One region of the Bifidobacterium sp. UTCIF-39 genome, then DNA from elsewhere that is predicted to be linked to it. Evidence: riboswitches for the same ligand, from Rfam matches in the RefSeq annotation. Region 1 holds a riboswitch; each other region holds the start of a gene.
The links. Region 1 has a riboswitch for thiamine pyrophosphate ahead of thiC (phosphomethylpyrimidine synthase ThiC). Riboswitches for the same ligand answer to the same signal wherever they lie in the genome.

Region 1 (3,093 bases):
CTGCAGGCACCACTCGGCCATGATCGAACCGCCACGAGAGACGATGCCGGTCACGCGGTTGGCGGTAAGCGGCACGAAGCGCAGCAGCACGCCCGCGTGGATGGTCATGTAGTCCACGCCCTGCTCGCACTGCTCGATCACAGTGTCGCGGAACAGCTCCCAACTGAGCTTGGAGGCGTCGTCCTCCACCTTCTCGAGGGCCTGATACATCGGCACGGTGCCGATCGGAACCGGGGAGTTGCGCAGGATCCATTCGCGCGTGGTGTGAATGTCGTTGCCGGTGGACAGGTCCATCACGGTGTCGGCACCCCACTTGGTGGCCCACGTGAGCTTCTCCACCTCCTCATCGATGGAGCTGGTAACCGCGGAGTTGCCCATGTTGGCGTTGAGCTTGGTGAGGAACTTCTCGCCGATGATCATCGGCTCAGCCTCGGGGTGGTTGATGTTGCACGGCATGACGGCGTGACCGGATGCCAGCTCCGAACGCACGAGCTCCACATCGCAGTTCTCGCGCTCGGCGACGAACTTCATTTCGGGGGTGATGATGCCATGGCGGGCGTACCACATCTGGGTCACCGGATGGTCTTTGGCCTTCATCGGGTTGTGACGACGGCCTCGCCATTCCTTGGTGGCCTTGCCGCGCTTCATGGCGCGCTTGCCGTCATCGGCGAGGTTGCGACGACGCCCCTCGTACTCCTCGACATCGCCACGGTCCTTGATCCATGCGAGGCGAAGAGGCTGCAGACCCTCCTTCGGATCGCACTTGGGGCCTTCGGTGCTGTAGTCGATGAACGGCGGGTTCGGTCCGACTCCGGGGGTGTCGGACAGCTTGATCTCGGTGTACGGCACTTCCAGATCGTAGGTGCCGTGCTGGTTTTCGAAATGCACGGTCTTGGTCTTGCGGATGTGCGCCTTGTCACGCTGCTTGGAGTCACGGGCGGCGATGTCGACGCGCTGCTGCTTGGCAAGCTTGGCGGCGGCCTTGGCATCCTTGGCGTTGGTGAACTTTTTCTCGGCGGCGGGTTCGGCCGAGGGTTCGGCGGCAGGCTTCTCGGCACGCTTGGCGTAACCGTGACGGGCGTCGCCACGCACCGACTTCCATGCATCCACCATGGCCTGGGCCGCGGCCTGCGGATCCGACGCCTCGGTGATCGCCTTGGTGACGAACCATCCGGCGGCCTTGGTCCCGGCCAGCGTGGCGATGTCGTCGACGGTCACTCCCCCGACGACCGCCACCGGGTACACGCAGGCCGTGGCCATGGTGTTCACACGATCCACGGTGAGCAGGGTACCGTGCTCGTCGGCGGCCGATGCGGCCTCGAGCTCGGGGGTGGCCATGTGGAACGGGGTGGCCGCGATGTAGTCGATGCATCCCTCCGGGATCTCGTTGAGGATCGGCACCAGACCCTCGATCTCGGCGGACAGGCCGATGATGGCGTCATCGCCGAGCAGTTCACGTGCCTCGCGCGGTTCCACATCGTTCGGTCCCAGATGGACACCGTCGACCTTGATGCCCTTGTTGCGGCACTGCCAGACGACGTCGGCACGACCGTCGAGCACCAGGGCGACGGAGTCCGACTTGTCGTTGTCCTCGATGATCTGGGCCACATCCTGGGCCAGACCGGCGAGATCACGGGCGGTGACGTGGCGTGCGGAAACGCGGATGAACGTCACTCCGCCACGCAGCGCGTCGTCCACCACATCGGTGATGACGCCATTGGCAATGTCCTGCGGTCCGACGACGAGCGATGCCGACAGATCGAAACCGTCACGCATCGAAACGTAGGGGAACCGTTGTGATTGTGCAGGATTCTGCATGAACTTTCCTAACTTCCTACGGCGGCATTACCCGACCAGGTTCTACGGTCTCGGACGCTTTCCGATCTCAGCCCTCGCATTTGGGCACCCGTGTGGACATGATTCACGCTAGCACTGCATACCGCGATTCCCCATATTGATCTGGCGTGTCGTAATGGTTTGTGGTAGCACCCGCCGTCATTACATGACGGCGACCGTGGATCACAGACCGAACAATGCCTTGACCCGGGCGATGATGCCTTCCTGGGACGCCTTGTCATCGGCGGTACTGACGGCATCCTTAGCAGCGGCGGAGCCGTTCGCATTGTCGTCCGTTTCGGGCTTGTCAACGCCGGACACCACGTAGGTGAACTGCACGCGATCCACGTTGGTATTGTCGGGCGCGACGAACGAATGCGGCGTGAAACCGGTACCGAGTTTGTCGTCAATGGTCTTCTGCAGTTCGTCGAGCACCTTGCGGTCGATGCCGTTGACGGATTCGGCGAGCGCCGCATTCCCTTCGGCGAGGGTTCGGGTGCCGGAGGCCGCCGTCTGCGCTCCTTCGGCCAGTTGACTGGCACCTGACTTGGCGTTTTGCGTTCCGTCGGCCAGTTCGCTTGTCCCCTGTGCGAGTGTTGACGCGCCGGAATGGAGCGTGGACGCTCCCGTTGCAAGGGTTCCGGAGCCTGAGGCGAGTTCGGATGCGCCCGCATTGACTGCGGCGGATCCGTCCGCGACCTGCTTGGCTGCGGTGTTCAGTGCGTCCAGCGAGTCGGATGGCATGGCGTTCAGTCCCTGTGCGACCTGATTCATGCCGTTGGCGAGCTGTGCGGCACCGCCGGCGACGGTGGAGGATTGCGTGGCGTCGAATTGGTTGTTCAGTGTTGCGGCACCGGTGTTGAGCGAGTCGATGCCATCGCCGAGCTGGGCGTATCCGTCGGATGCCTGCTTGAGCGCCTGGGCGCTACCGGTGTAGGCGCCGGCCGTTTGGTTGGCTTTGGCGAACGCTTCGATGGCCTGATTAAGCGCCGCCTGCTTGTCGGCGTTCTGCGGATCGACGACGTAGGCCTGCAGTGCGGTCTGCATTTGCTGCTGGGCGGCAGCGGCCTGCTGCGCCGCCTGCTGCGCGGCGGTTTCTGCGGTCTGCTGGCTTTGTTTCAGTGTTGTCTGGTACTGGCTGCTTCCAGTGCTGAGTGCACCGATGCCGCTGTGGAGGTTCTGCCAGCCGTCCTTCAGCGTCGGCTGTGAGGGGTCGTTGCTGGATTCGCCAAGCTGGTGGGCGAGCGTGTTCGCGCC
Region 2 (3,093 bases), on a different contig from region 1:
CGATGCACGTTCACCGTCACGTCCGGGTTCAGTCTGACGATGCTTTCCTTCGCGGATTCCGCCTTGGACATGCCGACCCTGTCGGAGTCGTGGATGATCTGACGCTGCAGATTGCTGACGTCCACCACGTCGTCATCCACGATGCCGAGTGTGCCCACGCCGGCCGCCGCCAGATACAGGACGACAGGGGATCCCAGACCGCCGGCTCCGACGATCAGCACCTTCGCCGCGAGCAGACGCTTCTGTCCACGCACGCCCACGCCCTTGAGGATCAGATGCCGCGCGTACCGGTCGATCTGATCGTCGGAAAGCGTGATGCGCGGTTTCGCCGTGGTCGTCTGCGTCTGCTGCGGTTCCATGAAGTCGTTCTCCTTGCGCCCGTGTGCTCAATCGTTCAACATCTTGAATTCACGGCTGGACGGAGTCCTCGGCCGACGGCACGGAAACACAGCGGCCATCCCGCGTCGTTCAGGCCTTGGCGGCGAGCTGGACCGCGGTTCCCGATGCGGTGACCATGAGCATGTCGCCCTGGCCAAGCACCTCGTAATCGATGTCCACGCCCACCACGGCATGGGCGCCGAGCGCGGAGGCGCGCTGCTGCATTTCGGCGAGCGCCTCCTCGCGCGCGTTGACCAGCTCGTTCTCATAACCCTGGCTGCGGCCGCCGAACACGTTGCGCAGGCCAGCTCCGAGATCCTTGAGGATGTTCACACCGGAAATGACCTCGCCGAACACAATGCCGTAATAGCCGGTGATGGTGTAGCCCTCGACGGTGGGGGTAGTGGTGACGATCATGATATTCCCTTCGATCGGTGTTCCCTGATTCGGGAACCGTATTCCCACCTTACCGTGTTCGGCGCGCCGGCGTCTGCACGAGCAGGTAGGGTGATTGGTGTACGAACGGGAGCCGTTGGGCTGAGAGGAAGCTTCGCTTCGACCGTGGACTTGATGCGGGTCATGCCGCCGTAAGGAATCGTCATCGATTGCGCAACGCAGTGCATGATCATCACTCCGCATCATCCATGGTGGATTATGGAGTTGCTTTGCTATTCATTCCAACGATTCCGTATCCACGACGATAATCGAATATGGCATGACGGGTTCATGAACGGGCGCACCACGCAGGGTACGGCTTGGTTTCGTGCGCCCTTTTTTCATATTCGCCGAGTTTGGAGGAACTCATGCAGGTCAATGGAGAACAGGTCACGCTGGATACGCCGGTCAGCGTCGCCGACTATCTGGAGTCGCACGGTTACCGTGCCGAACGAGTGGCCGTGGAGCTCGACGGTGCCATCGTGCCGCGGGAGAAGCGTGACGATGTCATGCTCACTGATCAGTCGGTCATGGAGATCGTTCAGTTCGTTCAAGGCGGCTGAGTTCGCGCGCGTCGAACACCGGACATCACGTTCAGCATCATTTCATTCCGTTATCAATCTCCGTCATCAATCAAGGAGCCAATCATGATCCCCAATCCCGTCACTGAGGAATCCGTAGCCGCCACTCCCCTGCCGCCGCAGCCCGCGGTCACGAATCCGGTAGGCACTGCAGCCCCTATGCCCGAAGTGGTCGACAAGCCGCTGAATCTTGGCGGCCATGAGTTCGAGTCCCGCTTCATTCTGGGATCCGGCCGGTATGATCTCAATCTGATCAAGGCCACGGTGGAGCATGCCGGCACGCAGATCGTCACGATGGCGCTTCGTCGTGCACAGACCACGGAAAACAGCGTGCTCGATTACATTCCCGAGGGCATCACCCTGCTGCCGAACACGTCGGGCGCCCGTAATGCGGAGGAGGCTGTGCGCATCGCCCGACTGGCCCGCGAGGTGTGCCACACGGATTTCGTGAAGGTGGAGATCGAGCATGAGACCAAGTATCTGCTGCCCGATAACGCCGAGACGATCCGTGCCACGGAGATGCTGGCAAAGGAGGGATTCGTGGTCATGCCGTACATGTTCCCGGATCCGATCGCAGCCCGTCAGCTGGAGGAAGCCGGTGCCGCCGCGGTGATGCCGCTGGGTTCGCTGATCGGTTCGAACATGGGTCTGCGTATGCGTGACTTCATTCGCATCATCATCGACAATGCGAACGTGCCGGTGATCATCGACGCGGGCATCGGACGTCCGAGCCAGGCCTGCGATGCGATGGAGATGGGTGCCGATGCCGTGATGGCCTATACCGCCGTGGCGAGCGCCGGCAACATTCCGCTCATGGCCCGCGCGTTCAAGGATGCGATCGCCGCCGGACGTGCCGCCTATCTGGCCGGTCTTGGCAAGGTGACCGAAGGACAGGCTGTGCCGTCCAGTCCCACCACGGGATATTTGCACTGATGCACTGATAGTCGTTCTGTGCGGCTGTATCACCGATCGTTGTCGCAACGATCGCGATCATCATGTTTGCGATCGTTGCGATTCAGCATCTCACGCAGCTGCTTGATCGTCTCGCCATAGTCAACGGATGTCATGCGGGGGAACGAGCGGATCATACGTTTCTGCTGCGCGTTGAGCGCATTGGTAAGCGTGTCGTACAGCCGGCTGATCCCCTGCACGCGCGTGACCAGTCCCGGCAGATCGGGAAGGTTGTCGGCAAGATCACGCATCCGGTCCGCGGCGGCTCCCTTGTACGACTGCAGTCGTCCCGCGGCGGCGTCACTGTATCGTTGCAACGCCTCGATCGGGTCGAGCGCATAATCGCCCAGTCGTTCGCGGATGATGTCGCGGCTGCGTTCCAATATCTGGGAGAATTCGGCCAGACGCCGGGCGAAGCCGCTGAGGCCGATCACGGTGATCAGGAAGTCCACGAGGATCGTCACCATCAGCACCGCGATGATCGTATGGAATAGCGGCAGCGGGATCATCGCGGTCCATTGTTCCACCCACGGCTGGGCCACATCCACGATCAGTACGCCGAATACGCCGAATATGATCGCGCCGATCAGGCAGATACGTCCGTTGATATTGAATCTGAAGTGCGAGTAATCCCACCATCGTGCATGGAACGCCTTCTCCATCACCCATGACGTCACGTATTCGAGTACCGATGCGCCCACCGCACCCAGCAGGAACATGGTCACCAACGACATCGGCGTGTCCTTGA
Region 3 (3,093 bases), on a different contig from region 1:
CGTGAGCGATCAGTACAGACCGCCGGCCTCCTGAATACGAACGCTGTCCGGCCATGCCTCGCCGCCCATGGCGACGGGCTTGAGCGGCACATGCGTGCGGTGCTCGCCGATGCGGGCGGCCACGTAGTCGGCCACCTTGTCAAGAGCCACGCGCTCCTGGTTCATGGTGTCGCGGTCACGAATCGTCACGGCCTGATCGTCGAGGGTGTCGAAGTCGACCGTCACGCACAGCGGGGTGCCGATCTCGTCCTCGCGACGGTAACGACGGCCGATGGCGCCGGACTCGTCGTAGTCGATCATCCATTCGTTCTGGCGCAGATCGTTCGCCAGGTTCTGGGCCACGTTCTGCAGTTCGGGCTTCTTGCTGAGCGGCAGCACGGCGGCCTTGACCGGAGCCAGACGCGGGTCGAGGCGCAGCACGGTGCGCTTGTCCACGCCGCCCTTGGTGTTCGGAGCCTCGTCCACATCGTAGGCGTCCACAAGGAAGCACATCAGGGAGCGGGTCAAGCCGGCCGCAGGCTCGATCACGTACGGCACGTAGCGCTCGCCGGTGGCCTGGTTGAAGTAGCTGAGGTCCTCGCCGGAGTGCTTGGCGTGGGCGGAAAGATCGAAGTCGGTGCGGTTGGCCACGCCCTCGAGCTCGCCCCAGTCGGATCCCTGGAAGCCGAACTTGTATTCGATGTCCACGGTGCGCTTGGAGTAGTGGGCGAGCTTCTCCTTCGGATGCTCGTAGTGACGCAGGTTCTCCGGCTTGACGCCGAGGTCGAGGTACCACTGGGTACGGGCGTCGATCCAGTACTGGTGCCAATCCTCATCGGTGCCGGGCTCCACGAAGAACTCCATCTCCATCTGCTCGAACTCACGGGTGCGGAAGATGAAGTTGCCGGGAGTGATCTCGTTGCGGAAGGACTTGCCCATATTGGCGATGCCGAACGGCGGCTTGGAACGCGAGGAGGTCATCACGTTCTTGAAGTCCACGAAGATGCCCTGCGCGGTCTCCGGACGCAGGTAGTGCAGGCTGTTCTCGTCCTCCACCGGGCCGAGATGGGTGCGCAGCATCATGTTGAAGTCGCGCGGTTCGGTCCACTTGCCACGGGTGCCGCAGTCGGGGCACACGATGTCGGCCATGCCGTTCTCCGGCAGCTGGTCATGGTGCTTCTCGGCGTAGGATTCCTGCAGCTTGTCGGCGCGGTTGCGCTTGTGGCAGTTCAGGCATTCGACCAGCGGGTCGTTGAACACGGCGACGTGACCGGAAGCGACCCACACCGGGGTGGGCAGGATGATGGACGTATCAACGCCCACGACGTCGGGACGGGTGACAACCATCGAACGCCACCACTCGCGCTTGATATTGTCCTTGAGCGCCACGCCGAGCGGGCCGTAATCCCATGCGGAACGGGTGCCGCCATAGATCTCACCGGCGGGGAATACGAAACCGCGACGCTTCGCGAGGGATACGACTTCATCAAGTTTGGACTGAGCCACAATGCACCTTCTGGTTTGAACGGTTTGGGGTCTTGTTTTGCGCCCCTGAGTCTATCCGTACACGCTGACAGTCAACGCCAACGACGGAACGACCGGAACACACCATCGAATCGCCGTGCACATGACGACAGCGCAACGACGATGCGACGCAAGTACAAGACGCACAATACGCGCATAGCACTTGAAGTCGCCGAAGTTGTCCGAACGGCGGCATAGCGTCAATGGCACAATGCAGGGGAACCCGTACGACGTACGGCACGATGGTTCGGCCAAGACTCGACCATGATTTCGAGGCGCAACACCATCGGATCGACGCGTAACGGGTTGAGAAAGGCGCCGGCCTGACCCTTGGAACCTGTTGGTCAACACCATCGTAGGGAGGCATTCTTCATATGAGTTCCGATTCCGAAAACCTCGAATCCGGCAACCTCACCGTCGGTGATCCGCTGCGCGCCGAGATCGCGCAGGCCGTGGACGCCGTACGCGAGACCACGCCACTCGCCCAGTCGCTGACGAACTTCGTCACCATCAATTTCGTCGCCAACGCCCAGCTTGCCGTAGGGGGCACGGCGGCCATGCACTACAGCGGCGAAGAAGCCGAGGCTCTGGATTCCGCCGGAGCCTCCAAGGCCACCTACATCAATATGGGCACATTGCTCGCGGAATTCCGCAACGAGTATCCTGCCGCCGCGCGCGATGCCGTGGACCGCGGTCTGCCGTGGGTGCTTGATCCCGTGGGAGCAGGAGCGGGCGAGCTGCGCGGCGAGATTCTTCGCGCCTTTCGGAAGACCCCGCCCACGATCATCCGCTGCAACGCGTCCGAGGCGATTGCGCTGGCCGGGATCTGGGGGCTGGAGGGAGCCGATTCCAAATCACGCGCCGGCGTGGAGGCTCATGATGAAATCGATGCGGCAATCCCCGCGGCCCATGCCCTCGCTCGGTTCACCAAGGGTGTGGTGTCGGTATCGGGGGCCATGGATCTGGTCACCGACGGCGAGCGCGACTTCCGTCTGCCCGGCGGCAGCGTGTGGATGACGAAGATCACGGGCGCGGGCTGTTCCCTGGGCGGCGTCACGGCGACGTACGCCTGTGTGGCCCGCCCGCTGGTCGCCGCGCTGACTGCGGCATTGCATTACAACCGTGCGGCGGATGCCGCCGAACGTGTGGCCGAGGGTCCTGGCTCGTTCCAAGTGGCGTTCCTCGATGCGCTGTGGAACACCACGTCCGATGAGATCGCCCAGTCGCCGATCTACGCCTGATTCCCTGATTCCCTGATTCATTGTCGATTCATTGTTCATACTGCAAGGAGCGAATCATGACCAACCGTTTCCCGTACGCGTCGATGCGCGACATTCTCGATGTATCCGCCTATCTGGTGCTCGGCCCGGATGATACGCACGGCCGCCCGGTCACCGATGTGGTGGCACAGGCCCTGCGTGGCGGCGTAACCATCGTGCAGCTGCGCGCCAAGCATTCCGATGCCGGCGAGATCATCGCCATGGCCAAGGATATCGCGCAGGTGATCGCGGATGCCGGAAAAAGCGATACCGTGCCGCTGCTGATCGACGATCGTCTGGACGTGGTGCTCGCCGCCCGCGATATGGGCAT
Region 4 (3,093 bases), on a different contig from region 1:
GCACGATGCGCTCGTTCTCAACATCGTCAGTGGTGGCGGTGTCGGCGGTGTCATCATCGTCATCCGTGGGCGGGAAACTCGGAATCGCACGCCCCGGCACCCATGAGCCGCCATCGGCGAGAACATCACCCATGGTGGAGAACACCTCATCGGGCGTACCGTCGGCCAGCACACCGCCTTCATGGCTGTCGCCCGCGGCACCGAGCACGATCACGCGGTCGACCAGATCAAGCCAGACGTCGATATGATGTTCGACCACGACCATGGTCTGACCAGTGGACTCCACGACATGCCTCACCGCATCATGAACCTCACGCACGCCCGGTGGATCGAGATTCGCGGTGGGCTCATCGAGCAACAGCAAACCGGGACGCATGGCCAGTACGCCGGCCAATGCCAGACGCTGACGCTGACCACCGGACAGGTGCCGCGTGGAATGCGTGAGCTCAAGCGATTCAAGTCCCACGATGTCGAGCGACGCCCGGACCCGCTTCCACGTCTCGTCCTTGGGGACGCCAAGATTCTCACAGGCGAAGGCCACATCGTCGCCCGCACGTTCAAGGATGATCTGCGCATCCGGATCCTGCAACACCAATCCGGCCATACCGCGCGCGTCGTTGGCGTCCACTCCCCCGACGCTGAGCGTACCCTCGCGCACACCCTCGTCGTCACTGCCCAGCACGCCGGCCATGGCGGCCATGAACGTGCTCTTGCCGGCACCCGACGCGCCCAGCAGCAGCACGCGCTCGCCGGGACGGATCGTCAGATTCACATGACGCAGCGCGAAGTCCTTGCGGGTGGAATGACGCCAGCCCCAGTCGCGCGCCTCAACGCCGACCGGGGCCGCCTTCTGGAATACGGAATCGTTCACCGATCAGACCAGCGCCTTGGCCCTGCCGGACTCGAAACGGTCGAGCACGCCGGTGGCGGCGATGGCACGCTGCACGAACCACATGAGCAGGCCGGCGATCACGGCACCGGAGATCAGCGTGGTCACCAGATAGGACAGACCGTAGGTGCTAAAGAAGCCGATGCCCACGCGGCTGCCGAACGGGGAGAACTCGAACAGGTAGTTGCCGAAACCGGACAGCAGACCGGAAAGGGTGGCGGTCAGCGGGTTCCACACGCGGTAGCGCACCACGATGAAGATGATCTCGGCGAACACGCCTTGGACCAGACCGATGATGATCGAGCCGCTGATGCCGAATACGCCGCCGGCGCCGATGATGTATTCGATGCAGGCCGCGATCAGTTCGGCGTAGATGGCCGCGCCGGGCTTGCGCACGATGATGGCGGCCAGCGGACCGGCGAACAGCCAGAAGGCGCAGACCAGACCGTTGAAGCCAGGGAGCACGGCGTCAAGGGCGGTGGTCGGGATCTTGTAGATCAGATCCCAGCCGGCGAAGATCACACCGGATGCGACCGCGATGATGGATGCGACGACTATATCGACTACGCGCCAGCGCAGATTCGTCTTGGCGATGGTTTCAGACATGTGAGTTGTGCCTTTCCTCTCCATGGGGAACGCCGGTTGCGTTCCGCCACAAGGCACGGGAAAACGAGAGACATCCGTGCGCCGGCATTACCCGGTATACGTTCATACGGTCGAAGCAGTGCTTCCTCTCAGCCTTCGCATTCTGTGGGATATGCGAAAGCCCCCGTGTCCGAAGCTGATACTACACGGGGGCCTTACAAAGTGCAATGGTCAATTCCGCGAAATCATGGGAATCGTCGATGAACGGTTCCGTAGATCTACGTAGTTCACCATGATTGGCGGAACGACCGCACGTAATTTTGGGTTACCGGGCGAGCTTGCCGAGAATCAGCGCCTCGGCGAGGATGTTCTTCTTCAGACTCGGCAGGTCGATGGACTCGTTGGGGCTGTGCGCGTTGGCCTTCGGGTCCTCGGGGCCGGTGACCAGCACCTGCGCCTGGGGGAAGATACGCTGCAGTTCGGGGATGAACGGGATGGATCCGCCTTCGCCCTTGTTCGCGGGCTCCACGCCGAACGCCTCGGCCAGCGCCTCCTCGGCGTCCTTGACGGCGGTGCAGTTGGGGTCCATGGCCCAGCCCTTGCCGTTCTCCAGCGACTCGACGGTCACTTCGGCGCCAAACGGGGCGTTTGCCTTCAGGAACTCGGCGAGCGCGCGCTGCGCCTCCTCGGGCTCCTGGTTGGGCGAGGTGCGCATGGACAGGCGGAAGCGAGCGGAGTCGGCGATCACGTTGAACGAGCCGTCCACGGGATGCGCATCGAAGCCGATCACGGTCACGCTGGGCTTGGTCCACAGACGGGAGGCGATCGAATCAGTGCCGGCGAGACGATAGCCGGGCACCACAGCGGCGTCGGCGCGCAGGGACTCCTCGTCAAGATCGCGCTGGAGTCCGCCGATCGGCTCCTCGGCGAGCAGGCCGGGCACCACGAGGTTGCCGTCCTTGTCATACATGGACGCGATGAGCATGGATGCGAGCGTGTTCGCGTCGAGGATCGGACCGCCGAACTGGCCGGAATGCACGGGGTGGCCGAGCACGCGCACGGTCACGTCCACGCAGGTGTTGCCGCGCAGGGAGGTGGTCAGACTGGGGATCTCGGCGGACCAGTTGCCGGAATCGGCCACGATGATCACGTCGGATTCGAACTCGGCGGCATGCTCTTCGATGAACGGGATGAAGCTGGGCGACCCCATCTCCTCCTCGCCTTCGATGAACACCTTCACGTTCACACCCAGATCGTCTCCAAGGGCGTGCAGCGCGCCGGAGTGGATGGCGATGCCGCCGCCATCGTCGGCCGCGCCACGGCCGTACAGACGACCGTCGTCCTTGGCGGTGGCGACGAACGGATCGGTGTCCCACTCCTTGGGATCGGGAACCGGCTGCACGTCATGATGGGCATACAGCAGTACAGTGGGCGCCTGGGGATCCACGATGCGCGAACCGACGACCTCCCACGCACCGGGCGTGCCATCCGGGTTGCGCGACTGGACCACGCGAGCGTCCACGCCCTCCTCACGCAGCACCTCGGCCACGAATTCGGCGGAACGCTTCATATGATCGGCGGTGATGCCCAGCGCCGACACGGATCCCAGTGCGATCTTC

Region 2: another riboswitch for thiamine pyrophosphate. It lies ahead of thiS (sulfur carrier protein ThiS); the one in region 1 lies ahead of thiC (phosphomethylpyrimidine synthase ThiC).
Region 3: another riboswitch for thiamine pyrophosphate. It lies ahead of thiM (hydroxyethylthiazole kinase); the one in region 1 lies ahead of thiC (phosphomethylpyrimidine synthase ThiC).
Region 4: another riboswitch for thiamine pyrophosphate. It lies ahead of EP30_RS08750 (ECF transporter S component); the one in region 1 lies ahead of thiC (phosphomethylpyrimidine synthase ThiC).

What each region holds. Positions count from the first base shown of each region.
Region 1 covers NZ_JEOG01000006.1:139,151-142,243, forward strand. Annotated here, with positions in the region: gene thiC (phosphomethylpyrimidine synthase ThiC) at 1-1,818, opposite strand, end outside; TPP riboswitch at 1,814-1,920, opposite strand; gene EP30_RS04205 (hypothetical protein) at 2,020-3,093, opposite strand, start outside.
Region 2 covers NZ_JEOG01000002.1:242,401-245,493, forward strand. Annotated here, with positions in the region: gene EP30_RS01980 (HesA/MoeB/ThiF family protein) at 1-317, opposite strand, end outside; gene EP30_RS01985 (putative heavy metal-binding protein) at 469-798, opposite strand; TPP riboswitch at 891-990, shown strand; gene thiS (sulfur carrier protein ThiS) at 1,182-1,376, shown strand; gene EP30_RS01995 (thiazole synthase) at 1,461-2,327, shown strand; gene EP30_RS02000 (putative ABC transporter permease) at 2,357-3,093, opposite strand, start outside.
Region 3 covers NZ_JEOG01000018.1:47,036-50,128, reverse strand. Annotated here, with positions in the region: gene EP30_RS08085 (glycine--tRNA ligase) at 10-1,485, opposite strand; TPP riboswitch at 1,709-1,883, shown strand; gene thiM (hydroxyethylthiazole kinase) at 1,878-2,744, shown strand; gene thiE (thiamine phosphate synthase) at 2,801-3,093, shown strand, end outside.
Region 4 covers NZ_JEOG01000021.1:40,769-43,861, forward strand. Annotated here, with positions in the region: gene EP30_RS08745 (ABC transporter ATP-binding protein) at 1-871, opposite strand, end outside; gene EP30_RS08750 (ECF transporter S component) at 875-1,495, opposite strand; TPP riboswitch at 1,551-1,672, opposite strand; gene EP30_RS08755 (dipeptidase) at 1,800-3,093, opposite strand, start outside.